DNA from 3 places in the Pseudomonas sp. MS01C9 genome. Region 1 is predicted to be linked to each of the others. Evidence: predicted binding sites of a transcription regulator. Region 1 holds the regulator's gene; each other region holds the start of a gene.
What was found. Region 1 encodes sigma-54, which starts transcription at its own class of promoters, with help from an activator protein. Its sites were predicted from a motif close to ANTGGCATNNANNTTGCTNT; they were not measured.

Region 1 (9,578 bases):
GTCGGTCCGCAAGCATTGCCGGCACTGCAGGAACAAGTCGAGCAGATCCTCGCCGAAGCCCGGCGACAGGGCGCCAGCGCCTGCGAAGTGGCTGTGTCCCTGGAGCAGGGACTGTCGACGTCGGTGCGCCAGCGGGAGGTGGAGACCGTCGAGTTCAACCGCGACCAGGGTTTCGGTATCACATTGTACGTGGGCCAGCGCAAGGGCTCGGCCAGCACTTCGGCCAGTGGTCCTGATGCCATCCGCGAAACCGTCGCCGCGGCACTGGCGATTGCCAGGCACACGTCCGAAGACGAAGCCTCGGGGTTGGCCGATGCGGCGCTGATGTGCAAGGAACAACCTGATTTCGACCTGTTTCACGCCTGGGATATCACGCCCGAGCAGGCCATCGAACAGGCGTTGCGCTGCGAGGCGGCGGCGTTCGATGCCGACAGCCGGATCCGGAACGCCGACGGTACGACGCTCAATACCCACCAGGGCTGCCGGGTCTACGGCAACAGTCACGGATTCATTGGTGGCTACGCCTCGACCCGTCACAGCCTCAGCTGCGTGATGATTGCCGAGGCCGACGGGCAGATGCAGCGCGACTACTGGTACGACGTGAACCGTCAGGGCAACCTGCTGGCGGACCCGGTGAGCATCGGCCAGAAAGCCGCACAGCGGGCGGCCAGCCGCCTGGGCGCGCGGCCGGTGCCGACCTGCGAAGTGCCGGTGCTGTTTGCCGCCGAACTGGCCGGTGGGCTGTTCGGCAGTTTCCTGTCGGCAGTGTCCGGCGGCAATCTGTATCGCAAGTCTTCGTTCCTCGAAGGCGCGCTGGGGCAGAAACTGTTTCCGGAATGGATGACGATCGATGAGCGGCCGCACCTGATGCGAGCCATGGGCAGTTCGGCCTTCGACGGCGATGGGCTGGCGACCTATGCCAAGCCGTTCGTGGAGAAGGGCGAGCTGGTGTCCTACATCCTGGGCACCTATTCGGGCCGTAAGCTCGGTATGCCGAGTACCGCCAATGCCGGTGGCGTGCACAACCTGTTCGTCAGCCATGGCGAAGAGGACCAGGCGGCCTTGCTGCGCCGCATGGGACGTGGGTTGCTGGTGACCGAACTGATGGGCCACGGCCTGAACATGGTGACTGGGGATTACTCCCGGGGGGCGGCGGGGTTCTGGGTCGAAAATGGCGAGATCCAGTTCCCGGTCCAGGAAGTGACCATCGCCGGCAACATGCGCGACATGTTCAAGCAGATCCTCGCCGTGGGGAACGACCTGGAACTGCGCAGCAACATCCGCACCGGTTCCGTGCTGATCGAACGGATGACGGTGGCGGGCAGCTGACCTGCCATCGCAATAAGGACGGCGCGTCATCCTAGCGGGTGACGCGCCTTTTTTTGTGTCCGCTTGACCCTATCTGGCCCAAGGACATGGGCTCCCGATGGCACAATCTGTTCCTTTTCAGACTTGTGTTGCTTCTTATTATCATTTAATAATGAATCTCATTTGCCGATTGAGCCCCGGTCATGAGTCCTGCCTTGCACGAACAGCCTTACCTTGAAAGCTGGCGCTGGATGAGTCGCCAGATCCGTTGCGCGATGAACCCGGACGAACCGCGGTTGCTTGAGCATTACCTGGCTGAGGGGCGCTATCTGGCCTGTTGTACCGCCACTTCGCCATGGATGATCGGCGAAACGGCCTTTCGCTTGCTGCTCGACACCGCCTCGGATATCGCGCTGCCCTGGCACTGGCGGGCGCTCTGTCTTGACCAGGCCTGGCGCCCATTGCGCGATCTCGAACGCCAATCACTCTGCCAATGTCGCCTGAGGCGTTGGCAGAGCCATGCCTGGGCGCTGGCGACCTGTGTCCTGGCACCCTCCCTCTCTCTCAATGAACCGGTACAAGGATTTCCCGATGAGTAATACCCGTATCGAACGCGACAGCATGGGCGAGCTCCATGTCCCGGCAGATGCCCTGTACGGCGCGCAGACCCAGCGTGCCGTGGATAACTTCCCCATCAGTGGCCAGCGCATGCCGGCGGCGTTCATTCGCGCACTGATCCTGGCCAAGGCCGCCGCCGCCCGGGCCAACGTGGAGCTGGGACAGATCAGCGCGGCCCAGGGCAAAGCCATCGTCGATGCGGCCCAAGGGCTGCTCGAAGGTCATTTCATGGATCACTTCCCGGTGGATATCTTCCAGACCGGCTCCGGCACCAGTTCCAACATGAACGCCAACGAAGTGATCGCCACCCTCGCCAGCCGGCTGCTGGGAGAGACGGTCAATCCTAACGACCACGTCAACTGCGGGCAGAGCAGTAACGACATCATTCCCACCTGCATTCATGTCAGCGCCGCACTGGCCTTGCATGAGCAGTTGTTGCCGGCGCTGACACATCTTGTCCAGGTGATCGAGCGCAAGGCGGTGGCGGTTCATCCGTTCATCAAGACCGGTCGCACCCACCTGATGGATGCGATGCCGGTCCGCCTGAGCCAGGTGCTGGAGGGATGGGCGCAGCAGTTGAAAGCCAATATCGGCCATCTGCAGGACCTGCTGCCAAGCCTGCAGGCCCTGGCCCAGGGGGGCACTGCGGTGGGGACCGGGGTCAATGCCCACCCTCGCTTCGCCGAGCTGTTCAGCCAGCAGCTGACCTTGCTGACCCAGGTGCAATTCACTCCTGGCAAGAACCTGTTCGCCCTGATCGGTTCCCAGGACACCGCGGTGGCGGTTTCCGGGCAACTCAAGACCACGGCGGTGTCGTTGATGAAAATCGCCAACGACTTGCGCTGGATGAATTCCGGGCCCCTGGCTGGCCTGGGCGAGATCGAACTGGAGGGCTTGCAGCCGGGCTCCTCTATCATGCCCGGCAAGGTCAACCCGGTGATTGCGGAAGCCACCGCGATGGTCGCGACCCAGGTGATCGGCAACGACACGGTGATCACCGTGGCCGGCCAGTCGGGCAACTTCGAACTGAATGTGATGTTGCCGATCATCGCTCAGAACCTGCTGAGCAGCATCGCCTTGATGGCCAATGTCAGCCGGTTGCTGGCGGACAAGGCCATTGCCACCTTCAAGGTCAACGAGGCCAGGCTCAAGGAGGCGTTGTCGCGCAACCCGATCCTGGTTACAGCATTGAACCCGATCATCGGTTACCAGAAAGCCGCGCAAATCGCCAAGACGGCTTATCAACAAGGCCGCCCGGTCATCGATGTCGCCCTGGAACACACCGACCTGTCGCGTAGCGAACTGGAGGTCTTGCTGGACCCCGAGAAGCTCACGGCGGGCGGTGTGTAATTCCGATCCCTGTGTGGAGGACTCATCATGGAGCACTGGAAACGCACGATCGAACGAGCCAATCGTCATTTCATGCTGGGCGAACTGGTGGATGCCCGCGAAGCCTACCTGCAAGCCCTGGCCCTGGCGCAGGTGCTGTATGAGCGCTGGCCTGACGCCGACGAGGCCGTGGCCGCCTGCGTCGTCTCCCACCACAACCTGGCGGACTTGCACCTGCGCCTGAACCAGCCAGAGGAAAGCGCCGAATACTTGTGCGCCATCCATCAACGGTTGCTGCAGACCCTGCAGGACGAGCGCATGCCGACAGCGCTGCGTGCGGCCGCGATGCGCCAGAGCCACAGGACTTATGTCGAACTGCTGGGTTTCATCAGTGAACATGGCGAGTACCCCCGCACCCAACGGTTGCTCCAAAGCAAAGACACATCACTCTTGCACCGCAATGCCCCTCTTCATTATGGAGTTCATTGAAAATGGCTTTTACCTTGCCTGCGCTGCCTTACGCCTACGATGCCCTGGAGCCGCACATCGATGCGAAAACCATGGAGATCCACTACACGAAACACCACCAGACCTATATCAATAACCTCAACGCCGCGGTGGAGGGCAGCGAGTACGCCCAATGGCCCATCGAAAAACTGCTGGCCAGCGTGGAGCAGTTGCCGCAGAACCTGCGGGCGGCGGTGATCAATCAGGGCGGTGGCCATGCCAACCATTCCCTGTTCTGGGAAGTGATGTCCCCCGAGGGTGGCGGTCAACCGGACGGTGCGCTTGGCGCAGCGATCGAGACACAGCTGGGGGGCCTGGAGCGATTCAAGGAAGCGTTCACCAAGGCTGCGTTGAGCCGCTTCGGCAGCGGCTGGGCCTGGCTGAGCGTGACCCCGCAGAAGGCCCTGGTGGTGGAAAGCAGCGCCAACCAGGACAGCCCGCTGATGAACGGCAATACGCCGATCCTGGGCCTGGACGTGTGGGAGCACGCGTACTACCTGCTGTACCAGAACCGTCGGCCGGAATACATCAACGCTTTCTACAACGTGATCAACTGGCCTGAAGTCGCCCGGCGCTATCAGGCGGCGCTGGCATCGAGTCCTTCATGAACCCCCTCCAAGGCTGACTATGGATACTCAAACACTGGCGATTGGAAGCGGACGGATGTTCCGCTATGCCTTGGGGTCATTGCTGTTGTTGACCGGGATGACGTTGCTGGCGGCCCAGGGCCTGGCGTGGCTGGACCTGGAGGCCAGGTTGCTGCGAGCCCTTCAAGGCGGCGGACTCTGTGCCTTGGGCACCGCGCTCGGGGCCGTGCCGGTGCTGGTCATCCGGCGTATGCCCCGGGCCGTGAGCGATTCGCTGCTGGGCTTCGGTGCCGGGGTGATGCTCGCTGCCACGGCGTTTTCGCTGATCGTGCCGGGCATTGCCGCAGCGGAGCAATTGGGGTTCACGCCTTGGGCCGCCAGTGGCCTTATCTGTTTTGGCATTCTGTCGGGGGCGTTCGGGCTGTACCTGGTGGACCGCAAGGTCTCGGCCAGCCCCGAGAGGCTGGTGGCAGCGCCAGGACGTCCGATCATCGCGCCGCGGATCTGGTTGTTCGTGTTCGCCATCATCGCCCACAACATTCCAGAAGGCATGGCGGTGGGCGTGTCGGCCGGGGGCGGCATGCCCGATGCCGACAGCCTGGCGATGGGCATCGCCTTGCAGGATGTCCCCGAAGGACTGGTGATCGCGCTGGTGCTGGCCACGGCGGGCATGTCGCGGGTCAAGGCGTTCCTGATTGGCGCGGCGTCTGGGCTGGTCGAGCCGGTGTTCGCGCTACTGTGCGCCTGGTTGGTGAGCCTGGCCGAGATGCTCTTGCCCCTGGGTCTGGCGTTGGCGGCAGGGGCGATGCTGCTGGTGGTGACCCACGAAGTCATTCCCGAATCCCGTCGCAATGGTCACGAGAAACTGGCGAGCCTGGGATTGTTGGTGGGGTTTTGCCTGATGATGGTGCTGGATACGGCGCTGGCGTGACAGGGGGAACCTGCGGGGCAGGTAGGTGGGGCAGGGATCAATCAGTGGTGGCCGGAATCAATCGGTGGCGAGGCGATTTATCCCCGCTGGGCTGCGAAGCAGTCCTGATATCTGTCACCGCCGAGCATCAGGTCGACTGAGCTCTTTTTGGGGCTGCTTCGCAACCCGGCGGGGCAGTGCGACGATTCGCTAAATCCACTCACCAGCGGATCCCTCACCATAGGGGGGACTATTCCCCTTCGTCGAAGTAGTTGTTGATCAGGGCAACCAGCGCATCCATCGCTTCCTGGGCCTTTTCACCTTCCGTGCTCAGATGGATCCTGGTGCCTTTGCCCGCAGCCAGCATCATCATCGCCATGATGCTCTTGCCATCGACAGTTGACTCTGGCGTGCGCCCGACCCTGATCGTGGTATCTGGAAACTTACCCGCGACACCCACGAATTTCGCTGACGCGCGGGCATGCAAACCCAATTTATTAATGATTTCAATTTCCTGAGCAGGCATCGCGATGTGAATCCTTTAGCTGAGGTCGCGGTGGCGAACCTGGACATTCTTCAGGGTGGGTTGCAGGAGACGACCCAGGCGCTCGGTCAGGTAGACGGAACGATGATGACCACCGGTGCAGCCGATGGCGATGGTCACATAGGCGCGATTGCTCGCGGCGAAGCGGGGCAGCCACTTAAGCAGGTAGGCAGAGATGTCCTGGAACATGTCCTCGACATCCGGCTGGGCGGCCAGGTAGTCGATCACCGGCTGGTCCAGCCCGGACTGCTCGCGCAGTTCCGGTTTCCAGTAGGGATTGGGCAGGCAGCGCACATCGAATACCAGGTCGGCGTCCACCGGCATGCCGCGCTTGAACCCGAACGACTCGAGCAAAAACGCCGTGCCCGGCTCGGGCTGGTTCAGCAGGCGCAGCTTGATGGTGTCATGCAACTGATACAGGTTCAGGTGCGTGGTGTTGACCTTCAGGTCCGCCAGGTCGGCGATCGGCCCCAGCAACTGGCTTTCGTCGTGGATGGCTTCGGCCAGGGAGCGATTGGCATTGCTCAGTGGGTGGCGCCGACGGGTTTCGGAAAAGCGCTTGAGCAACGTTTCTTCATCGGCGTCCAGGTACAGCACGTCGCACTGGATGTGCTTGTTGCGAACTTCCTCGAGCAGCTCAGGGAAACGCGACAGGTGGCTGGGCAGGTTGCGTGCATCGATGGAGACCGCCACCAGCGGCTGCGCCAGCTCGGTATGGATCAGGGCCCGCTCGGCCAGCTCCGGCAGCAGCCCGGCCGGCAGGTTGTCGATGCAGTAGTAGCCATTGTCTTCGAGCACGTTGAGGGCTGTGCTTTTACCGGAGCCGGAACGGCCACTGACGATGATCAGGCGCATGTTCAATGACCGTTCTGTTCGTCCAGGACAACCTGATACAAGGCTTCGTTGCTCGGTGCGCTGCGCAGTTTGTCACGCACTTCCTTGCGGTCCAGCATGCTGGCGATCTGGCGCAGCAGTTCGAGGTGCGCGTCTGTGGCGGCTTCCGGGACCAGCAGCACGAACAGCAGGTCGACCGGTGCGCCGTCGATGGCGTCGAAATCGATGGGGGCTTCAAGGTGCAACAGCGCACTGATCGGTGCGGCACAACCCTTGAGGCGGCAGTGGGGAATGGCGATGCCGTTGCCGAAACCGGTGGAACCGAGTTTCTCACGGGCAACCAGGGCCTCGAAGACGTCCTGCATTTCCAGATCCCCGACTTCACGGTGGATCAGGTTGGCAATTTGTTCGAGGGCTTTCTTTTTACTGCCACCCGGCGCGTTCACCTGGGAACGGCCGGGGGTCAGGATGGTTTCTAGTCGGATCATGGATTGGGGGGATTAACGACCGGTTGCGCCCTGGAGGAGGCTCTGGGTCTTTTCCTTATGCTTTTTGAGTTGGCGATCCAGCTTGTCGGTCAGCAGGTCAATCGCGGCATACATGTCGTCATGCGACGCGTTGGCAACGACTTCTCCGCCGGGGATATGCAGCGTGGCTTCGATTTTCTGCAGAAGCTTCTCGACCGTCATGATGACTTGCACGTTGGTGATCTTGTCGAAATGCCCTTCGAGTTTCTTGAGCTTGAGCTCGACGTACTCGCGCAGAGGCTTGGTCACTTCCAGTTGGTGTCCACTGATGTTGACTTGCATACAGCTTCTCCTTCGTTGCCAGTGCATAAAGCGGCAGGCAGAAATGCCTGCCACTGGAACGCTGTGGCGTGGCCTGTTACATCAACCGCTTGCGTTCGCTCGAAGGCGCGATCCCGAGGGATTCACGGTATTTGGCGACGGTACGGCGGGCCACCTGAATGCCTTGTGCCTCCAGTAAACCAGCGATCTTGCTGTCACTCAACGGCTTTTTCTGATTTTCCGCTGCCACCAGTTTCTTGATGATCGCGCGGATGGCCGTGGACGAGCATTCGCCGCCTTCGGAGGTGCTGACGTGGCTGGAGAAAAAGTATTTCAGTTCATAGATACCCCGTGGGGTATGCATGAATTTCTGTGTGGTCACCCGGGAAATCGTCGATTCGTGCATGCCCACCGCCTCGGCGATGTCATGCAGGACCAACGGCTTCATCGCTTCGTCGCCGTAGTCCAGGAAACCGCGCTGATGTTCGACGATCTGGGTGGCAACCTTCATCAGGGTCTCGTTGCGGCTCTGCAGGCTCTTGATGAACCAGCGCGCCTCCTGCAACTGGTTGCGCATGAAGGTGTTGTCGGCGCTGGTGTCGGCGCGCCTCACGAATCCGGCGTACTGGGCATTGACCCGCAGCTTGGGGACCGCTTCCTGGTTCAGCTCCACCAGCCAGCGATCGTTGTGCTTGCGCACGATCACGTCGGGGACTACGTATTCTGGCTCGGTAGCCTCGATCTGCGAGCCTGGACGCGGGTTCAGGCTCTGGACCAGTTCGATCACCTGGCGCAGTTCATCTTCCTTGAGTTTCATGCGCCGCATCAACTGGCTGTAGTCACGGCCGCCCAGCAAGTCGATGTAGTCGCTGACCAGTCGCTTGGCTTCGGCCAGCCAAGGGGTCTTGGCGGGCAACTGACGCAGCTGCAGCAACAGGCATTCGCCCAGGTTGCGGGCGCCGATGCCGGCCGGTTCGAACTGCTGGATGCGATGCAGAACGGCTTCGATCTCATCCAGCTCGATGTCCAGCTCGGGGTCGAAGGCCTCGAGGATTTCTTCGAGGGTCTCGTCCAGGTAACCCTGGTTGTTGATGCAGTCGATCAGGGTCACCGCGATCAGGCGATCGGTATCGGACATCGGCGCCAGGTTCAGCTGCCACAAGAGATGGCTTTGCAGGCTCTCGCCGGCGGACGTACGGGTGGTGAAGTCCCACTCGTCGTCATCGCTGCTGGGCAGGCTGCTGGCGCTGGTCTGGTAGACATCTTCCCAGGCCGTGTCCACGGGGAGGTCGTTGGGGATGCGTTCGTTCCATTCGCCATCCTCCAGGTTATCCACCGTGGGGGCGGACTCCTCCTGATAGGACGGTTCCTGGATCTCGGTACTGGTTTTCTGTTCGACGTTGTCGGCCAGTGGGTCGGAGTTATCGAAGTCGTCGCCTTCTTCCTGGCGTTCGAGCATCGGATTGGACTCCAGGGCCTCCTGGATTTCCTGTTGCAGGTCCAGGGTCGACAATTGGAGCAGGCGGATGGCCTGTTGCAGCTGCGGTGTCATCGTCAGCTGCTGGCCCATTCTCAAGACTAGCGATGGTTTCATGGCAGGGGCTTAACACCTTATTCGCCGGCGCACATGCGCCATCCACTACATGGCGCCGGAGCGCCAAACCTTAAGCAAATTATATGCCTGAAACTGAAGTGTTTGCCTAGCAATAAAATTAGCGGTGCCGGGCCAATTTGCCAGGCACCTTGTGCTTACAAGCGGAACTCATGACCCAGATACACTTCCTTGACCAGTTCGTTGGCCAGGATGGTGGTAGCGTCGCCTTCGGCGATCAGCTGCCCATCATTGACGATGTAGGCGGTTTCACAGATGTCCAGGGTCTCGCGCACGTTGTGGTCGGTGATCAGTACGCCGATCCCCTTGGCCTTGAGGTGGTGGATGATCTGTTTGATGTCGCCTACCGAAATCGGGTCCACGCCGGCGAACGGTTCGTCGAGCAGGATGAATTTCGGTGAGGTGGCCAGGGCGCGGGCGATTTCCACCCGGCGTCGTTCGCCACCGGACAGGCTCATGCCCAGGTTGTCGCGGATGTGGCTGATGTGGAATTCCTGCAACAGGCTCTCCAGCTCCTGGCGGCGGCCTGCCTTGTCGAGGT
Region 2 (9,578 bases), 2.5 Mb from region 1:
TGCTCGGCGATGATCCGCCGAGCCGCCACCGCGCCGTCGCCCTCGATGGCGACCCGCAGCCCATTGCTCTCCAGGTAGTCACGGGTCAGCTCGGCGAGACGCTGGTCATCCTCGACAATCAATACCTGCCAGGCTTCTTGTTCCACTGGGGCCTCGTCTTGCAGCGAATAGGAAGGGATGTGCACGCTTGCGTGGCGACAACGCTTGCCACAGGGCATGTATGTCCACTTATGGATCGTCGGGGCCGTCCTCTCTTTATTGTCATCCTGGACGAGGACAATCGCACCGATACATGGCCCGATTGTATAAACGGCGTCCCGCTAGAAAACAAGCGGACAAATGCGTTCGGCCGGATGGAATGGCTGTGGTATGGTCCGCGCCCGCAAAATTTTCGAACAGTTTTTCAGTGCTCGAAATTGTTGAAAAAGCGCTCGCTCCAGCAAGCTCGCGGCCTACAGAGCAGCTCCACGTTTCGCACACAAATTACGCACAGGCTTATCCACAGGTAGTACGTTGATTCATCCCCCAAAACGCATTATCTTGTAGCCCGCCACGAAAAAACCCCTACATGTAGGGGTTCAGGCCAAAAACCAAACACAAGTCGGACAGAGAATTCAAGCGCTTTTCGTGCCTCTGTCCAGCTGAAACATCGCATCCCCAAGACCCATCCGCGCCGCGCGAAGGGCAATGGCTTCAAAGGTTGAGAAAACGACCGGAACGGTACGGGTGTTGCAGTACTTGGCTGCGCCCCTTCAGTTCGGTCACGAGCCCAGGCTCGCAACCCGGAACTTCGGATGGAGGCGGCCTCCCGGCCCAGCCTCCTACTGTCCCGAAGTGGTTATGCCCGACGCCAGTCGGTTGTAGTGCTTCAGGACGGAACGGTGGGCCCCGCGAGGGAGCCCAAACAAACATAGAGAACGTGGAGACACCCATGCACACCGACACAACTCGCGAGAACCCGCAGGGCACCGCGCCGCTGGCCGCCGATTCGAGCCCGGATCTGTCTGCCACCGCGCCCGGCCAACTGCGTGTGATCAAGCGTAACGGCACTGTCGTTCCTTACACCGATGACAAGATCACCGTCGCCATCACCAAAGCGTTTCTCGCAGTTGAGGGCGGTACCGCTGCCGCCTCGTCGCGAATCCACGACACCGTGGCCCGCCTGACCGAACAGGTCACCGCGACCTTCAAGCGTCGCATGCCCTCGGGCGGCACCATCCACATCGAAGAGATCCAGGACCAGGTCGAACTGGCCCTGATGCGTGCCGGCGAGCAGAAAGTGGCCCGCGACTACGTGATCTACCGTGACTCCCGTGCCAAGGAGCGTGCCACCCGCGCGCCAGCCGACGCACCGGTCCAGGCCCACCCATCGATCCGCATCGCCCGCGCCGACGGCACCCTGGCGCCTCTGGACATGGGTCGCCTGAACACCATCGTCACCGAAGCCTGCGAAGGCCTGGAAGAAGTCGACGGCGAACTGATCCAGCGCGAAACCCTGAAGAACCTCTATGACGGCGTCGCCCTCAAGGACGTCAACACCGCCCTGGTGATGACCGCGCGGACCCTGGTGGAGCGCGAGCCGAACTACTCCTTCGTCACCGCCCGCCTGCTGATGGACACCCTGCGCGCCGAAGGCCTGAGCTTCCTGGAAGTCGCCGAGAGCGCGACCCACCATGAAATGGTCGACCTGTACGCCAAGGCGTTGCCGGCCTACATCGCCAAGGGTATCGAATACGAACTGCTGAACCCGGTCCTGGCTTCCTTCGACCTGGAAAAACTCGGCAAGGCGATCGATCACGAGCGCGACCAGCAGTTCACCTACCTGGGCCTGCAGACCCTGTACGACCGTTACTTCATCCACAAGGACGGCGTGCGTTTCGAACTGCCGCAGATCTTCTTCATGCGCGTGGCCATGGGCCTGGCGATCGAAGAGAAGCAGCGCGAAGACCGTGCCATCGAGTTCTACAACCTGCTGTCGTCCTTCGACTACATGGCCTCGACCCCGACCCTGTTCAACGCCGGTACCCTGCGGCCACAGCTGTCGAGCTGCTACCTGACCACCGTGCCGGACGACCTGTCGGGCATCTACGGTGCGATCCACGACAACGCCATGCTGTCCAAATTCGCCGGCGGCCTGGGCAACGACTGGACCCCGGTTCGCGCATTGGGCTCGTACATCAAGGGCACCAACGGCAAGTCCCAGGGCGTCGTGCCGTTCCTCAAGGTGGTCAACGACACCGCCGTGGCGGTCAACCAGGGCGGCAAGCGCAAGGGCGCGGTCTGTGCCTACCTGGAAACCTGGCACATGGACATCGAAGAGTTCATCGAGCTGCGCAAGAACACCGGTGACGACCGTCGTCGTACCCACGACATGAACACCGCCAACTGGATCCCCGACCTGTTCATGAAGCGTGTCTTCGACGACGGCAAGTGGACCCTGTTCTCGCCATCCGAAGTGCCGGACCTGCACGACCTGACCGGCAAGGCCTTCGAAGAGCGCTACGAGTACTACGAAGCCCTGACCGAGTACAACAAGATCAAGTTGTTCAAGGTCGTCCAGGCCAAGGACCTGTGGCGCAAGATGCTGTCGATGCTGTTCGAGACCGGCCACCCATGGCTGACCTTCAAGGACCCGTGCAACCTGCGCAGCCCGCAGCAGCACGTGGGCGTGGTCCACAGTTCGAACCTGTGCACCGAGATCACCCTGAACACCAACAAGGACGAGATCGCGGTCTGCAACCTGGGCTCGATCAACCTGCCGAACCACATCGTCGACGGCAAGCTGGACACCGCCAAGCTGCAGCGCACCGTGAACACCGCCGTGCGCATGCTCGACAACGTGATCGACATCAACTACTACTCGGTGCCACAGGCGAAGAACTCCAACTTCAAACACCGTCCAGTGGGCCTGGGAATCATGGGCTTCCAGGACGCGCTGTACCTGCAGCACATCCCGTATGGTTCGGACGCTGCCGTCGAGTTCGCCGACAAGTCCATGGAAGCGGTCAGCTACTACGCGATCCAGGCTTCCTGCGACCTGGCCGACGAGCGCGGTGCCTACGAGACGTTCCAGGGCTCGCTGTGGTCCAAGGGCATCCTGCCGCTGGATTCGCAACAGATCCTGATCGAGTCCCGTGGCGAGAAATACATTGACGTCGACCTGACCGAAAGCCTGGACTGGGCCCCGGTTCGTGCCCGCGTACAGAAAGGCATCCGCAACTCCAACATCATGGCCATCGCACCGACCGCCACCATCGCCAACATTACCGGCGTGTCGCAGTCGATCGAACCGACCTACCAGAACCTCTATGTGAAATCGAACCTGTCGGGCGAGTTCACCGTGATCAACCCGTACCTGGTCCGCGACCTCAAGGCCCGCGGCCTGTGGGATTCGGTGATGATCAACGACCTGAAGTACTACGACGGTTCGGTACAACAGATCGAGCGCATCCCGCAGGAGCTCAAGGAGCTCTATGCCACCGCGTTCGAAGTGGAGGCCCGTTGGATCGTCGACGCCGCCAGCCGTCGCCAGAAGTGGATCGACCAGGCTCAATCGCTGAACCTGTACATCGCCGGCGCTTCGGGCAAGAAGCTGGACGTGACCTACCGCATGGCCTGGTACCGTGGTCTGAAGACCACCTACTACCTCCGTGCCCTGGCCGCCACCAGCACCGAGAAGTCCACCATCAACACCGGTAAGCTGAACGCGGTTTCCGCTGGCGGCAACCACGGTGACGATTCGGTCCTGGCTGCTCCGGCAGGACCTGCGCCAGTGCCAAAGGCCTGCGCCATCGACGAGCCGGATTGCGAAGCTTGCCAATAAGCTGAGCCAGCGGGCGCGTAAAAGCGCCAGCTGAAAGAAGCCCCCGATAGACCGCCGGTTTATCGGGGGTTTTCTTTTGCCTGGAAAACGACAGTACTCGTTCGCGACAGCTGCGGGCCAACCTGCATCCAGGTTCAGGATGACACTCATTGTGGCGAGGGGATTTATCCCCTCGCCACAAAGGGAACCTGGCATGAGGACAAGCTCTGGCGGGTATGAAAAAGCCCCTCTTGCGAGGGGCTTCTTGTGCAGCCTTCAAGCCACCAGCGTCATCAAGTCATCTGAATGATGGTCTGCATGATGGTGCTCTGGGTGGAGATGGTCTTGGCGTTCGCCTGGTAGTTGCTTTGCGCCTTGATCAGCTCGACCAGTTCGTTGGTCAGGTTGACGTTGGACTCTTCCAGGGAGTTGGAGACGATCGAACCCAGGGTGCCGGTTTGCGGAGCATCGTAGCCTGGGATGCCCGAAGCGAAGGTTTCCTTCCAGCTGGTACCGCCTACTGGCTGCAGGCCTTGCTCGTTGGTGAAGCTGGCAAGGGAGATCTGGCCGATGGGCTTGGTCTGGTTGTTGCTGAAGTTGGCCAGCAATACACCGCTGCCGTCGATGGTCAGGTTGGTGATCTGGCCGGTGGCATAGCCGTTCTGGGTCGGGATCGACCGTGCGGTGTCGGCGTTGAACTGGGTGGTGTTGGCCATGGAGACCGTAATAGTCGACGAACCGGCGCCGTTCGCGGTCCACACACCGTTGGTCACGGTACCGGGCACCCAGCCTGTGAGTACCAGATCGCTGTTGATGGTCGCGGGCGGAGTGCTGACCTGGACCAGCTTGCCACTCGAATCGAAGGTCATCGTCGAAGGAACCGGAGCGTTGGGAGCGACCGGCGCGCTGCCATTCAGGTTACGACCATCGATCAGGGTATAGACGTCCCAGGTATTGGCACCCGTTTTGACCATGTACTGATCCATGGAGTGCTGGTTACCCTGAGTGTCGTAGACCGGTGTAGTGAACTGTTTCGTAAACGTGGCCGTATCGGTCGGATCGAACTCCAAGGCCGGGTTGGTCTGGTCAATCGGCGTGGCCGTCGAATTCAGGTTGATCGTCGACGAAACCAGGCTGGTGGCCTGCGGCGGCAGGTTCGAGGTGTCGATGCGCAGGTCGGTCAGGATACCGTTGAGGATCTTGCCGTTGGCGTCCACGCCATAGCCTTGCAGGCGTGCAGTGCCATCGCTGTTGGTGATGTAGCCTTCCTTGTCGGTCTTGAAGGTACCGGCACGGGTGTAGCTCAGGGAACCGTCGTTGCTCAGGACAAAGAAGCCCTGGCCCTGGATACCCATGTCCAGCACGTTGCCGGTGTTGTTCACATCACCCTGGCCGAACTGCTGGGAGACGTTGGCCAGACGCACGCCGTTGCCGACGGTCTTGGTGCCCGAACCCAGCTTGGTGGCCGAGTAGACGTCTTCGAATTCCGCGCGGGACGATTTGAAACCGGTGGTCGCGACGTTGGCGATGTTGTTGCCGGTCACGTCCAGCTGTTTGTTGGCTGCATAGAGACCGCTAAGGCCGATGTTGAAAGACATGTTGACTCCTTTTGCCGGTTAGTCGGCTCTACATACCAATAGTTTGTACTTTGGACAGGGCAATGCTGCCCAGCCCGGCCAGGTTGAGCATCAGCTCACCGCCCGTCTGGCTGATGGTCACGCTGCTGACCGTGGCCGGCAGGTTGGTGATCAGCGACGTGGCCTTGCCGTCGATGGTGGTCGAGGCCGCAAAGGTGTACGTGCCCGACTCAACCGTCGTGCCTGCGTCGTTCTTGCCATCCCAGATGAACGCCGAGTTGCCGGCCTTCTGGCTGCCCAGGTCGATGGTGCGGACAGTCTTGCCGTCCTTGTCCATGATCTTGACGGTGAGGGAGGACACTGCCGCCGGTACCACCACCGTGCCGTTGAGGCTCTTGGAGGTGTCGACCACAGCCTTGTCACCGGGCGCGATCACCGAACGCCCCACCAGGGACGAAGCCTGCAGCGCCTGGGACGAGTTGTAGTTGCCGGCGATACCGCTCACGGTTTCGTTGAGCGTGGTGATACCTTCCAGGCTGCTGAACTGCGCCAATTGGGCAACGAACTCACCGTTGTCCTGGGGCTCCAGCGGGTTCTGGTTCTTCAGCTGGGTAACGAGCAACTGCAGGAACGCATCCTTGCCCAGCTCCTTGTTGCCGGTCGCTGCCTGGGTCGCGCCGCCGAGACCATCGGAGGTGTTGTTGGTCTTGACCGAGGAGTTGGCCAGAATCTCGTTGAGGCTCAAACCGCTGGTAGTGTTGGTGACGCTCATGTGACTCGCCCCTTATCACTGACCGAGGGTCAGGACCTTCTGCATCATGGTTTTGGCGGTGTTCATCATTTCGGCGTTGGTCTGGAACGAACGACTGGCGGAAATCATGTCGGCCATTTCTTCGACGACGTTGACGTTCGGGTAGTAGACATAACCCTTGGCGTCCGCGGCCGGATGGTTTGGCTCATAACGTGCTTCGAGGTTGCTCTGGTCTTCGACTACGCCAAGTACCTGTACGCCCTGGCCCGCTGCGTCCTGGTCCTGGAACAGCGAGTCGCTGCCGCCGGACTGGCCGCCCTGGAACATGGTGGCGAACACCGGGTGACGGGCACGGTAGGTCTGGTCGATGCTCGACGAGACGGTCTCGGCGTTGGCGATGTTACTGGCGACGGTGTTCAGGCGAGTGGTCTGGGCACTCATGGCACTGCCGGCAATGTTGAATACGCTGGCGATCGACATGGATTACTCTCCGCGCAGGGCCGATACCAGCCCTTTGAACTTACTGTTGAGCAAGGTGAAGCTGGCCTGGAAATTCACGGAGTTCTCCGCGTAGTTGGACTGTTCCAGTTGAGCATCCACGGTGTTCTGGTCGATCGAAGGCTGCATCGGCGTGCGATACATCAGCGATTCGTCGCCGCTGCTCAAGCCTTCGGCTTCGATATGACGGCTGTTGGTCATGTTCAAGGCGAAGTGGCCGTTCTTGGCCTTTTCGTTCTGCTCGGCGAGCACCTTGGAGAAGTCCAGGTCACGCGCCTTGTAGTTCGGGGTGTCGGCGTTGGCAATGTTGTTGGCCAGGACTTCGGCACGCTGGGCGCGGAAGCTCAGGGCCTTTTCATGGATACCGAGCGCTTTATCGAAGCTGATGCTCATGTCGGAAACCTTTGGGTGACCAGAATGTACGTACGAATGGATATAGCAAGCGTCGTGCCACTTTCCAAAAGCCCATAAACCGGGGCTTTGCGGGCAGCGGCAAAGCGGCAATGCCAGAAAAGCGGCAATCGGCTGCCGCTTTTCTGCCGCTTTCATCAGGCGACGCGAGTCAAGATGTGGGGGCGAGCTCGCTCCCATAGGGGGATGGCGCCGGCTGGCCGGCAAAAAAAACGGGAGCCCCTAGGGACTCCCGTTTTTTTGACAACCCAAGCCAATCATTTCGCCTGGTAGATGATACCCGGGCTGCACTGGACCATCTGGTAATGATCCGGCAAGCCATTCAACGCTTCGGAAGCGCCGAGGAACAGGTAGCCGCCGGGCTTGAGGGTACCGTGGATACGCAGCAGGATGTCTTTCTTCACCTCGGCGGAGAAATAGATCAGCACGTTGCGGCAGAAGACCACGTCGAACTTGCCGAGGCTGGCATAGCTGTCCAGCAGGTTGAACGAGCGGAACTCCACCCGATTCTTGATCGGCGCCTTGACCACCCAGCGGCCCGGCCCCTTCGTGTCGAAATAGCGTTGCAGGCGATCCGGCGACAGGCCGCGGCCGATGGCCAGGCTGTCGTATTCGCCGGTCTTGCAGTTGTTGAGCATGGTCCCGGACAGATCGGTGGCGACGATTTGCACGCCGCCCTTCAACTGGCCGATGTTGGTCCGCTCGAATTCGTCGATGGACATCGAGATCGAATACGGCTCCTGGCCCGACGAACAGGCCGCCGACCAGATCCGCAGGCGTTGGCCCGGGCTGGCCTTGATGGCCGCCGGCAAGACCTTGCTCTTCAACACCTCGAAGGGATAGGTATCGCGAAACCACAGGGTTTCGTTGGTGGTCATGGCGTCCACCACCATTTCGCGCAAACCGCTGCGCGGTTGGGTCTGGATACGTTGCACCAGCTCACCCAACGACTTGAGGCCCTGTTGCTCCATCAATTTGTTGAGACGGCTCGACACCAGGTATTGCTTGTTTTCACCAAGCAAGATGCCACAGGCTTTTTCCAGGAAGACCCGGAACTGTTCGAAATCCAAATTACCCGTAGACAAGATACCGCCTCTTTCATTGTGTTGATTTGCCGGGCGCAAGACGCGCCCGACCTTTATTCCGCGGCCTTGATCCGGTCGACCACCCTGGAAGCCAGGTCATCGGGCCGGAACTTGGCGAGAAAATCGTCGGCGCCGACTTTCTTGACCATCGCCTGGTTGAACACCCCGGACAACGACGTATGCAGGATGATGTGCAGTTTCTGCATGCGCGGATCGCTGCGGATTTCCGACGTCAGCGTGTAGCCGTCCATCTCTGGCATTTCGATGTCGGAAATCATCATCAGGAACTCTTCTTCCGGCTTCTTGCCATCGTCGACCAGGCTGCGCAGGTAGTCCAGCGCTTGCCGGCCGTCGTTCAATGCCACGACCTCGACACCGACGGTCTGCAGGCAACGGGTCACCTGCTTGCGCGCCACCGATGAGTCATCGACGGTCAGCACGCGCATCGAGATGGCCTTGTGCTGGGTTTCGGCATCCACCACGCCCACGGAGATGGTCTCCGGCGTCGGGGCCACTTCGGCGAGGATTTTCTCCACGTCGATGATTTCCACCAACTGGTTGTCGACCCGGGTCACCGCCGTCAGGTAGTGATCACGGCCCGTGCCCTTGGGCGGCGGATGGATCTCCTCCCAGTTCATGTTGACGATGCGTTCCACCGAGCGCACCAGGAAACCCTGGGTCTTGGTGTTGTACTCGGTGATGATCACAAACGGATTGCTCTGATCCAGCAGCGCACCGGCACCAGTGGCCATCGCCAGATCGAGAATCGGGATGGTCGCTCCCCGGATATTCGCCACACCGCACACGACGGGACTGGATTTTGGCATCAACGTCAGCTTGGGGCATTGCAGCACCTCACGGACCTTGAACACGTTAATCCCATACAACTGTTGGCCATCGAGACGGAACAACAACAGCTCCAGGCGATTCTGACCGACCAGCTGCGTGCGCTGGTTTACCGAATCCATCACTCCCGCCATGCCCTGACTCCTACCTAACGCTAATGTGTCCGACGCGCATTCATCACTAAACGGCACGGGGCTTGCTATTCAACCGGCATGAACGCACAAACGACATTTTCTCGACGCTTGACCACTCATTGCCGCCACTGGCTAGGTGCGCTGCTGGCTGTCTGCCTGTTCGCCTCGGGCGGCCGTGCCCTCGCCGATGCTCCGGTTACCTTGCCTGATCTCCTTATCGGCGTCACTCAGGGCTTTCTTGAATTCACCGTAGAAGACTACCTGGCCTCCAGTCAAACCGAAGGTCGTTATGAAATCGAAGTCAACCAGCTCGATCCCCGCCTGCGCATGCCAATGTGCGACAAGGAATTGACTGCCTCGCTGGAGAGCCCGGCCAGGCCCCTGGGGCGGGTCACGGTAAAGGTTCGTTGCGACAGCGCCGCGCCGTGGACGGTGTTCGTGCCAGCCCAGGTGCGCCTGTACCGCGAGATCGTC
Region 3 (9,578 bases), 600 kb from region 1:
GCCGAGCGCCGCGTCGGGCTCGAGCAAACGAATGCGCTCCAGGTCCACGCCCAGCTCGGTCAGGGCTTCGCGCGCAGTGTCCAGCAGGCCGAGGTTGCTCAGGCTGTCATACAGCAAGCGGCCGATCAAAAATTCCAGGGAGAGGTAATAGACCCGCTTCTGGCCCTTGCGATAGATCTGTCGCGTATGGTCCATCCAGTGATCGACCATATGGTCGCGGGCTGCGAGGGCAATGGCTTCGAACCAGTCGTGATCAAACGCATGATCGGGGTCCTTGCCGACGGCATAAGTGAGTTTGGTCAACACGGCGTCGCGAAACGCAGCGACTTCAGCTTCGCGAACAAGTGGTTCTTGAGTCATGGAATTAAGACCTCGAACGGACATGGAATTGTCTGAGCCTAGACGGTCTGACAGACGGTCAAGGCGCTTGGTTCGGTGGTTTTTCCCCAAGTGTCGGAGAATTGCCGTCAGGGAACTGCCGGATGGACGAATGAATGCAGGGGCCGTGCCGCTGTCGGAAGGGTTTCTTGAAATCGAAAAAAAAACGGCGGATGGTCGTTCAAAATTTCACCAGTCCCGGTATGATCGCGCGCCCTGACGCATGCTGGTACACCCTGATGATGAAGCCCAACCTGATCGCCGCTGCGGAGATCGACCGACTCGATACCTGGGCCCGGTATTCGGCCCCGATGTGCGGTTCCTGCGTGTCGAGCTGCTGCACACTACCGGTCGAGGTCAAGATCAAGGACCTGATCCGGATCGGCATCGTCGATGAGTTCGAACTGGGCGACCCACCGAAGAACATCGCCAAGCGCCTGCAAAAGGAAGGGATCGTCGAGCGCTACAACCAGAAGTCCGAGATTTTCACGCTCCAGCGCATGAGCAACAACGATTGCCTGTATCTGGACCGTAAAAGCCGCTTGTGCACCATTTACGAGAAGCGCCCGGACACCTGCCGCAACCATCCGCGAGTCGGGCCACGGCCGGGCTATTGCGCCTACAAACCCAAGGAAGTGGAGCGCGAGCGCAATCCGCGGACGCTGGATCGCTTTTGATCTGGCGGTTTGTGGCGCCTGAGCCGCCGCCATCGCGAGCAAGCTCGCGATAGGGGTCTCAAGGCATCCCACAAATCCCGGGCACAAAAAAACGCCCCCGATCTCACGACCGGGGGCGTTTTTCATTCAGCCTGGGCTAGACGATCAAGCCTTGGCTTTCTTGGCAGCGCGGGTACGCTCGCCTTCGTCCAGGATCTTCTTGCGCAGACGAATCGACTTCGGCGTCACTTCGCACAGTTCGTCGTCCTGGATGAATTCCAGGGCCTGTTCCAGGGTGAAGCGAACAGGTGGAACCAGGGCGATGGTTTCGTCCTTGCCCGAAGCACGCATGTTGTCGAGCTTCTTGCCCTTGGTAGGGTTGACGCCCAGGTCGTTGTCACGGCTGTTCAGACCGACGATCTGGCCGTTGTAGATTTCCTGGCCGTGCTCGACGAACAGCTTGCCACGCGCCTGGAGGGTTTCCAGGGAGTAGGTCAGCGCCTTGCCGGTCTCGACCGATACCAGTACACCGTTCTGACGGCCGGACATGTGGCCGGACTTCATGGTGTCGTAGCGATCGAAGATCGAGGTCAGGATGCCCGCACCGTTGGTCAGGGTCAGGAACTGGTTGCGGAAACCGATCAGGCCACGAGCCGGGATGTTGTATTCCAGGCGTACACGGCCCTTGCCATCCGGGGACATGTTGGTCAGGTCGCCCTTACGCAGGCCCATCTCTTCCATGACCTTGCCCTGGGATTCCTCAGGGATGTCGATGGTGACGTTTTCGAACGGTTCCTGCTTGACGCCGTCAACGACACGAATGATCACTTCCGGACGGCCTACGGCCATTTCGAAGCCTTCGCGACGCATGGTTTCGATCAGTACCGAGAGGTGCAGTTCACCGCGACCGGACACCTTGAACTTGTCGGCCGAGTCGCCTTCTTCAACGCGCAGTGCAACGTTGTAGAGCAGCTCCTTGTCCAGACGCTCCTTGATGTTGCGGGAGGTCACGAACTTGCCTTCCTTGCCGCAGAATGGCGAGTCGTTGACCTGGAAGGTCATGGAAACGGTCGGCTCGTCGACGGTCAGTGGCTTCATCGCCTCGACAGCGTTTGGATCGCACAGGGTATCGGAGATGAACAGCTCTTCGAAACCGCTGATGCAGACGATGTCGCCGGCAGCGGCTTCTTCGACGTCCACACGGTGCAGGCCGTGGTGACCCATCAGCTTGAGGATACGGCCGTTGCGCTTCTTGCCGTCGACATCGATCGCCACCACCGGAGTGTTCGGCTTGATGCGACCGCGGGCGATACGACCGACGCCGATCACACCCAGGAAGCTGTTGTAGTCCAGGGCCGAGATCTGCATCTGGAACGGACCGTCACGGTCAACGGCAGGCGCCGGGACGTTGTCGACGATCGACTGGTACAGCGGGGTCATGTCTTCGGCCATGGCGGTGTGGTCCAGGCCGGCGATGCCGTTCAGGGCCGAGGCGTAGACGACCTGGAAGTCCAGTTGTTCGTCGGTGGCACCCAGGTTGTCGAACAGATCGAAGATCTGGTCCAGTACCCAGTCAGGACGCGCGCCCGGACGGTCGACCTTGTTGATCACGACGATCGGCTTCAGACCGGCTTCGAAGGCCTTCTTGGTCACGAAACGGGTTTGCGGCATAGGGCCGTCCTGGGCGTCCACCAGCAGCAGCACGGAGTCGACCATGGACATGACGCGCTCTACTTCACCACCGAAGTCGGCGTGACCGGGGGTGTCCACGATGTTGATGTGGTAACCGTTCCAGTTGATGGCGGTGTTTTTCGCCAGGATGGTAATACCGCGCTCTTTTTCCTGGTCGTTGGAGTCCATCACGCGCTCGTCGTTGAGCTCGTTGCGCTCCAGGGTGCCGGATTGACGCAAGAGTTTGTCTACCAGGGTGGTCTTACCATGGTCAACGTGGGCGATGATGGCGATGTTGCGTAGATTTTCGATCACTTGTGTATCTCGATCAGAGGATTCGGTGTGCTGACAGGTCGTGGCAGCGATTTACGTTGAGTCCGACAAAGCCGTTACAGCCTGTCGGCGGCGTCGGGGGGCCGGTGACGCAGGCCACAGGCAAACAGCCCCGGGCACTTAGCTCGGTCGATAAACGCGCACATTGGCATGCCCCTCACTGAGCAAATGGTGAGCATGCAGGCGACTCATCACGCCTTTGCCGCAATACAACAGGTACTGGCGAGTAGGGTCCAGTTCCTTGAAACGCGCGTTCACTGCATAGAACGGCATCGTTTTTACCTCGACGCCGGCGACGCTCAGCGGGTCATCCTCAGCTTCATCCGGGTGACGGATGTCGATGACGATCTGACCGGCCAGCGCTTCGCCGACTTCTTCAACCTGGAGGTCCTGGCCCAATTCGTCGATCACCCGATCGATGGGAACCAGCCTGGCGTTTTCGAGCGCACGCTCGAGTACCGCCATGTCGAATTCTTTTTCTTCGTGCTCCACGCGCCCGCGCTTGGCGGCCGTCTTCGGATTGACCGAGATGACCCCGCAGTACTCCGGCATGTGCCGGGCAAATTCGGCGGTGCCGATGGCGGTGGCCGTGTCGATGATGTCCTGCTTGTGGCTGGCGATCAGTGGGCGCAGCACGAGTTTCTCGGTGACACAGTCGATGACCGACAGGTTCGGCAGCGTCTGGCTCGACACCTGGGAAATCGCCTCGCCGGTGACCAGCGCATCGATATGCAGCCGGTCGGCGATGCTGGACGCGGCACGCAACATCATACGCTTCAAAATGACGCCCATATGACTGTTATCGACTTTGCCGAGAATTTCGCCCAGGACTTCCTCGAACGGAACGCTCACAAATAGCACGCGTTGGGAGCTGCCGTACTTCTTCCAGATGAAGTGCGCCACTTCCATCACGCCCAGTTCATGGGCACGCCCGCCGAGGTTGAAGAAACAGAAATGGCTCATCAACCCGCGACGCATGATCTGGTAGGCCGCCACGGTGGAATCGAAGCCGCCGGACATCAGGACCAGCGTCTGTTCCAGCGCCCCCAACGGATAGCCGCCGATACTGTCGTGCTGGCTGTGGATCACGAACAACCGCTGGTCGCGAATCTCGATACGCACTTCGACCTGCGGTTCTTTGAGTGAAATACCGGCAGCGCCGCACTGCTGGCGCAGACGGCTACCGACGTACTTCTCCACGTCCATCGAGCTGAACGGGTGCTTGCCGGCACGCTTGCAGCGCACCGAGAAGATCTTGCCGGCCAACGCATCGCCGTAGTGGAGCTTGCACTTGGCGACGATGTCGTCGAAATCCCCCAGGGGATATTCGTCCACCTGCAGGAAATGCGCGATGCCCGGCATGCAGCTCAGGCGTTCGGTCATCTCCTTAAGGATCCGGGGCTCGCTGACGCGGGTTTCCAGCTCGAGATTGTCCCACACGCCGTTCACCACCACGACCGGGTCCAGATCACGGAGCACGGCGCGAATGTTCTTGGCCAGCTGGCGGATGAAACGCGTCCGGACCGGGCGGCTCTTGATGGTGATCTCGGGGAAGACTTTGACGATTAGTTTCATGAAAACAGCGCGCGAACGGCCAGCCGAAAAAGGGGGGCGCGGATTATAGCGGAAATTGCTCAAGGTTTAACCAGTTAATATGCAGATGGTTTTCACTGCACCAAAACGGGTCGCTCGCATCACAAAGCGCAACATTACGGTGCGCTATTGTCCGACAATCTACTATTACAGGGCTCTGAAAGCGTGGGTTTGGTGCAAAAAACCCATGCTGGGGCACTGGCATGCAATTTGCTCCCTTGTGAGGCAGGTTGCCTTGGCCGAGTATTCGCGCCGGCATCACCCATATTCAGGGCACACCATTACCGCCCGAAGCCACCCGGAGGACATATGTCGAAGTCGGTTCAACTCATCAAAGATCATGACGTCAAGTGGATTGATCTGCGCTTCACTGACACCAAAGGCACTCAACATCACGTGACCATGCCGGCCCGTGATGCGCTGGATGACGATTTCTTCGAAATCGGCAAGATGTTCGACGGCTCCTCCATCTCTGGCTGGAAAGGCATCGAAGCATCCGACATGATCCTGATGCCGGACGACGAAACCGCGGTCCTGGACCCATTCACCGAAGAGCCGACCCTGATCCTGGTCTGCGACATCATCGAACCTTCGACCATGCAAGGTTATGACCGCGACCCACGCGCCATCGCCCACCGCGCCGAGGAATACCTGAAGTCCACCGGCATCGGCGACACCGCATTCTTCGGTCCTGAGCCTGAGTTCTTCATCTTCGACTCGGTCAAGTTCAAGTCCGACATCTCCGGCTCCATGTTCAAGATCTTCTCCGAACAGGGTTCGTGGATGACCGACCAGGACGTGGAAGGCGGCAACAAAGGCCACCGTCCAGGCATCAAGGGCGGCTACTTCCCGGTTCCACCGTTCGACCACGACCACGAAATCCGTACCTCCATGTGCAACGCACTGGAAGAAATGGGCCAGACCGTCGAAGTTCACCACCACGAAGTGGCAACTGCCGGCCAGAACGAAATCGGCGTGAAGTTCAACACGCTGGTGAAGAAGGCTGACGAAGTCCAGACCCTGAAGTACTGCGTACACAACGTTGCCGACGCCTATGGCCGCACCGCGACCTTCATGCCGAAGCCTCTGTACGGCGACAACGGTTCGGGCATGCACGTGCACATGTCGATCTCCAAGGACGGCAAGAACACCTTCGCAGGCGAAGGCTATGCCGGTCTGTCGGACACCGCCCTGTACTTCATCGGCGGCATCATCAAGCACGGTAAGGCCCTGAACGGCTTCACCAACCCGTCGACCAACTCCTACAAGCGTCTGGTACCAGGCTTCGAAGCCCCGGTAATGCTGGCCTACTCGGCTCGCAACCGTTCCGCCTCGATCCGTATTCCTTACGTCAACAGCCCTAAAGCCCGTCGTATCGAAGCGCGCTTCCCGGATCCGGCTGCCAACCCATACCTGGCCTTCGCCGCTCTGATGATGGCCGGCCTGGACGGTATCCAGAACAAGATCCACCCTGGCGATGCCGCTGACAAAAACCTGTATGACCTGCCGCCTGAAGAGGCCAAGGAAATCCCACAGGTTTGCGGCAGCCTGAAAGAAGCCCTGGAAGAACTGGACAAGGGCCGTGCGTTCCTGACCAAGGGCGGCGTATTCAGCGATGACTTCATCGACGCCTACATCGCACTGAAGAGCGAAGAAGAAATCAAGGTTCGCACCTTCGTACACCCACTGGAATATGAGCTGTACTACAGCTGCTGATCCGGTAGCGTCGCGACACGCGGCGTGAAGTGAAAAAGAGGCCTTCTTCGGAAGGCCTTTTTTATGGGCGCCAATTACGTGCATGATGATCCGCCGCCCACAGAAGACGAGACTGCCATGACCTCCCGCGTCACATTGTGCCTTGCCCTGTCAGCCGCGCTGTCCGCCAGCGCCGTCGAAGCCGCCGCCCCCGATGCCCTCACCCCCTTGCTCAATACCATCGGCGAGCGTCTGGCCATCGCCAACCAGGTAGCCTTGAGCAAATGGGACAGCGGCAAGCCTGTGGAAGATCGCCAACGCGAGCGCGAAGTCATTGCCGCCGCCGTCGCCCAGGCACCGGCCTACAAGCTGTCGGGCGAGACCGTGGAAGCGTTTTTTGCCGCCCAGATAGAAGCCAACAAACTGGTGCAATACATCGATTTGTCCGACTGGACCCTGGAAGGCAAGGCCCCGGACCTTCCGCGCCCGGACCTGGCGGGACAGATCCGCCCGCAGCTCGACCGCCTGCAGAAACGCCTGTTGCAGCAACTGGCCGACTTCGCCCCCTACCGCACCGACCCGCAGTGCCCGCAATGGCTGGCCCGCGCCACCCACCACAACAAGCAGCATCCCGTGCAACGACTCGCCCTGATCCGCGCGACCGCGCAGCTGTGCATCGCCCCGAAAACCTAAGACAAACGACACCGATCCCACAGGAGGTCGCGCGCAACAACTTGGGCCAATGCCCCTCCCTGACCTATGCTGCAACTCAATACTTTCAGTTTTCGGTCGATCTTATGGGGCGTGGTTTTTCAATCATCCTGTTCTTGCTGTTGGCGTTGCCTGCCGCCGCACAGATCTACAAGTACACCGATGCCAATGGCAACACCGCCTACAGCAACCAGCCGCCCCAAGGCATTCCGGCCCAGACGGTGGAGCTGGCGCCGCTCAACAGTATCGAACGCCAGCCGCCCGCCAGCCCGGACACACCGACACCCGTCCCAGAGCGGGAGGAACCTGGCCAGGCCTACGAAGTGCTGGAGCTGACCGACATCCCCACCGAAGAAGCCCTGCGTGCCAACAACGGCACCTTCACCGTGGGCGTCCGGGCCCGACCGCGCCTGCAAAGCCCTCATCTGTTCCGGTTGCTGCTGGACGGCCAGCCCTACGGCCAGCCAACGAACGTACCGCGCCTGCAACTGGTGAATATCGACCGAGGCGAGCACAGCCTGGCGGTCCAGGTCATCGACGGGGAGCGCCTCGTGCAACAGAGCGACACCGTCACCTTCACGGTACAGCGGGTGCACCTGCCATGATCCGCTGGGCGCTCGCCGCAGGCCTCGCTCTGGTCACCCTGCCTGGGCTCGCGCAGGTCTACACCTATATCGATGCGCAAGGGAATCGGGTCTTCACCGATCAGCCGCGACCCGGCAACGCGAAGAAGGTCCAGCTGCCTCCCGGCAACCGGATACCACCCCCACCCTCCAGCACGGCGCCGGCGGCGGTGTCGCAAGAGCCGCCAAAGCCGCTGTTTCACTACGAGATGCTGCGCCTACTGATTCCCGAACCGGATGCCACCATCCGCAGCACCGCCGGAGAGTTGATCGTCACGGCTACAAGCGAGCCGGGACTGAAAAAGGGTCACCGCTATCGCCTTCTGCTCGACGGCCAACCCACTGGCGAACCCGGGCCAAGTCCGGTGTTCGCGTTGAGCAACATCGATCGAGGCACTCATCACCTGGCGGTGGAAATCCTCGATGAGCAGGATCGTATCGTCGAACGCACCGCCAACCAGCCCTTCCATATGCAGCGCACGTCCCTGGCGCAGAAACGTCGAATCAAACCCTGCGCCAAGGCCGACTATGGCCAGCGCCCCGAATGCCCCCTCGCCGACAAGCCCAAGGAAGAAATCAGCATCCTGCCGTTTTTCTAACATTGCCAAGGCTTACGCACTATATTGGTGCAATACGTTGCACCTTTACCCAGGCTCCCACCCATTTTGGTTCGAAAGTACCCGGAAAAACTGGCAGAACGCCACGCAATCGGGCGCAAAAAAGCCGTTTCAGGCTCTAAACGCTTCTTTTCGGAGCCTTGGTTTGTTTTTTGCATTTTCCCGTTACCGGCGCGTCATTCGCGTGCTTGCTACGCTTCAAAAGAGGTCCTGATGACCATTAGCGACGCCTTACACCGCTTGCTACTCGACAATCTCACCACCGCGACCATCCTGCTCGATGCCGAACTGCGCCTCGAGTACATGAATCCGGCGGCGGAGATGCTCCTGGCTGTCAGCGGCCAGCGCAGCCATGGGCAGTTCATCAGCGAGCTGTTCACCGAATCCGCCGAGGCGCTCAATTCCCTGCGCCAGGCCGTGGAACAGGCTCACCCGTTCACCAAGCGCGAAGCGATGCTCACCGCATTGACTGGACAGACACTGACCGTGGACTACGCGGTGACGCCGATCCTGAACAACGGCGCGACCTTGTTGCTGCTGGAAGTCCATCCCCGTGATCGCCTGTTGCGTATCACCAAGGAAGAAGCCCAGCTGTCCAAGCAGGAAACCAGCAAGATGCTGGTGCGTGGCCTGGCCCATGAAATCAAGAATCCGCTCGGCGGGATTCGCGGCGCAGCCCAGTTGCTGTCCCGGGAACTGCCGGACGAAAGCCTCAAGGACTACACCAACGTCATCATCGAGGAAGCCGACCGCCTGCGAAACCTTGTCGATCGCATGCTCGGTTCCAACAAGCTGCCCTCCCTGGCGATGTGCAACGTCCACGAAGTGCTGGAGCGCGTCGGCAGCCTGGTGGAAGCCGAAAGCCAAGGCTGCATCACACTGGTGCGCGACTATGACCCAAGCATTCCCGATGTCCTGATCGACCGCGAACAAATGATCCAGGCCGTGCTGAACATCGTGCGCAATGCGATGCAGGCCATCAGCAGCCAGAACGAGCTGCGCCTGGGCCGCATCAGCCTGCGTACCCGAGCCATGCGCCAGTTCACCATCGGCCATGTGCGCCATCGCCTGGTGACCAAGATCGAAATCATCGACAACGGCCCGGGCATCCCCGCCGAGCTGCAGGAAACCATCTTCTTTCCCATGGTCAGCGGCCGCCCGGACGGTACCGGGCTGGGCCTGGCCATTACCCAGAACATCATCAGTCAGCATCAGGGCCTGATCGAGTGTGAGAGCCATCCCGGCCACACCACCTTTTCGATCTTCCTGCCACTGGAACAAGGAGCCACATCGACATGAGC

Region 2: the regulator sigma-54 is predicted to act here: its motif matches at 7,064-7,083, upstream of flgB (flagellar basal body rod protein FlgB).
Region 3: the regulator sigma-54 is predicted to act here: its motif matches at 4,829-4,848, upstream of glnA (type I glutamate--ammonia ligase).

What each region holds. Positions count from the first base shown of each region.
Region 1 covers NZ_CM177073.1:3,439,038-3,448,615, forward strand. Annotated here, with positions in the region: gene pmbA (metalloprotease PmbA) at 1-1,329, shown strand, start outside; gene AC1M7R_RS15560 (FagA protein) at 1,512-1,907, shown strand; gene AC1M7R_RS15565 (class II fumarate hydratase) at 1,900-3,276, shown strand; gene AC1M7R_RS15570 (DUF2753 family protein) at 3,304-3,744, shown strand; gene AC1M7R_RS15575 (superoxide dismutase) at 3,747-4,370, shown strand; gene AC1M7R_RS15580 (ZIP family metal transporter) at 4,390-5,280, shown strand; gene AC1M7R_RS15585 (HPr family phosphocarrier protein) at 5,510-5,785, opposite strand; gene rapZ (RNase adapter RapZ) at 5,801-6,658, opposite strand; gene ptsN (PTS IIA-like nitrogen regulatory protein PtsN) at 6,661-7,125, opposite strand; gene hpf (ribosome hibernation-promoting factor, HPF/YfiA family) at 7,138-7,446, opposite strand; gene AC1M7R_RS15605 (RNA polymerase factor sigma-54) at 7,523-9,019, opposite strand; gene lptB (LPS export ABC transporter ATP-binding protein) at 9,175-9,578, opposite strand, start outside.
Region 2 covers NZ_CM177073.1:960,252-969,829, forward strand. Annotated here, with positions in the region: gene AC1M7R_RS04470 (response regulator) at 1-146, opposite strand, end outside; gene AC1M7R_RS04475 (ribonucleoside-diphosphate reductase subunit alpha) at 932-3,823, shown strand; gene flgE (flagellar hook protein FlgE) at 4,096-5,400, opposite strand; gene flgD (flagellar hook assembly protein FlgD) at 5,429-6,151, opposite strand; gene flgC (flagellar basal body rod protein FlgC) at 6,167-6,610, opposite strand; gene flgB (flagellar basal body rod protein FlgB) at 6,614-7,021, opposite strand; gene cheR (protein-glutamate O-methyltransferase CheR) at 7,297-8,124, opposite strand; gene AC1M7R_RS04505 (chemotaxis protein CheV) at 8,178-9,104, opposite strand; gene flgA (flagellar basal body P-ring formation chaperone FlgA) at 9,183-9,578, shown strand, end outside.
Region 3 covers NZ_CM177073.1:2,840,265-2,849,842, reverse strand. Annotated here, with positions in the region: gene AC1M7R_RS13065 (glycogen/starch/alpha-glucan phosphorylase) at 1-360, opposite strand, end outside; gene AC1M7R_RS13060 (YkgJ family cysteine cluster protein) at 618-1,055, shown strand; gene typA (translational GTPase TypA) at 1,200-3,020, opposite strand; gene thiI (tRNA uracil 4-sulfurtransferase ThiI) at 3,159-4,613, opposite strand; gene glnA (type I glutamate--ammonia ligase) at 4,941-6,347, shown strand; gene AC1M7R_RS13040 (chorismate mutase) at 6,465-7,019, shown strand; gene AC1M7R_RS13035 (DUF4124 domain-containing protein) at 7,124-7,642, shown strand; gene AC1M7R_RS13030 (DUF4124 domain-containing protein) at 7,639-8,259, shown strand; gene glnL (nitrogen regulation protein NR(II)) at 8,491-9,576, shown strand; gene ntrC (nitrogen regulation protein NR(I)) at 9,573-9,578, shown strand, end outside.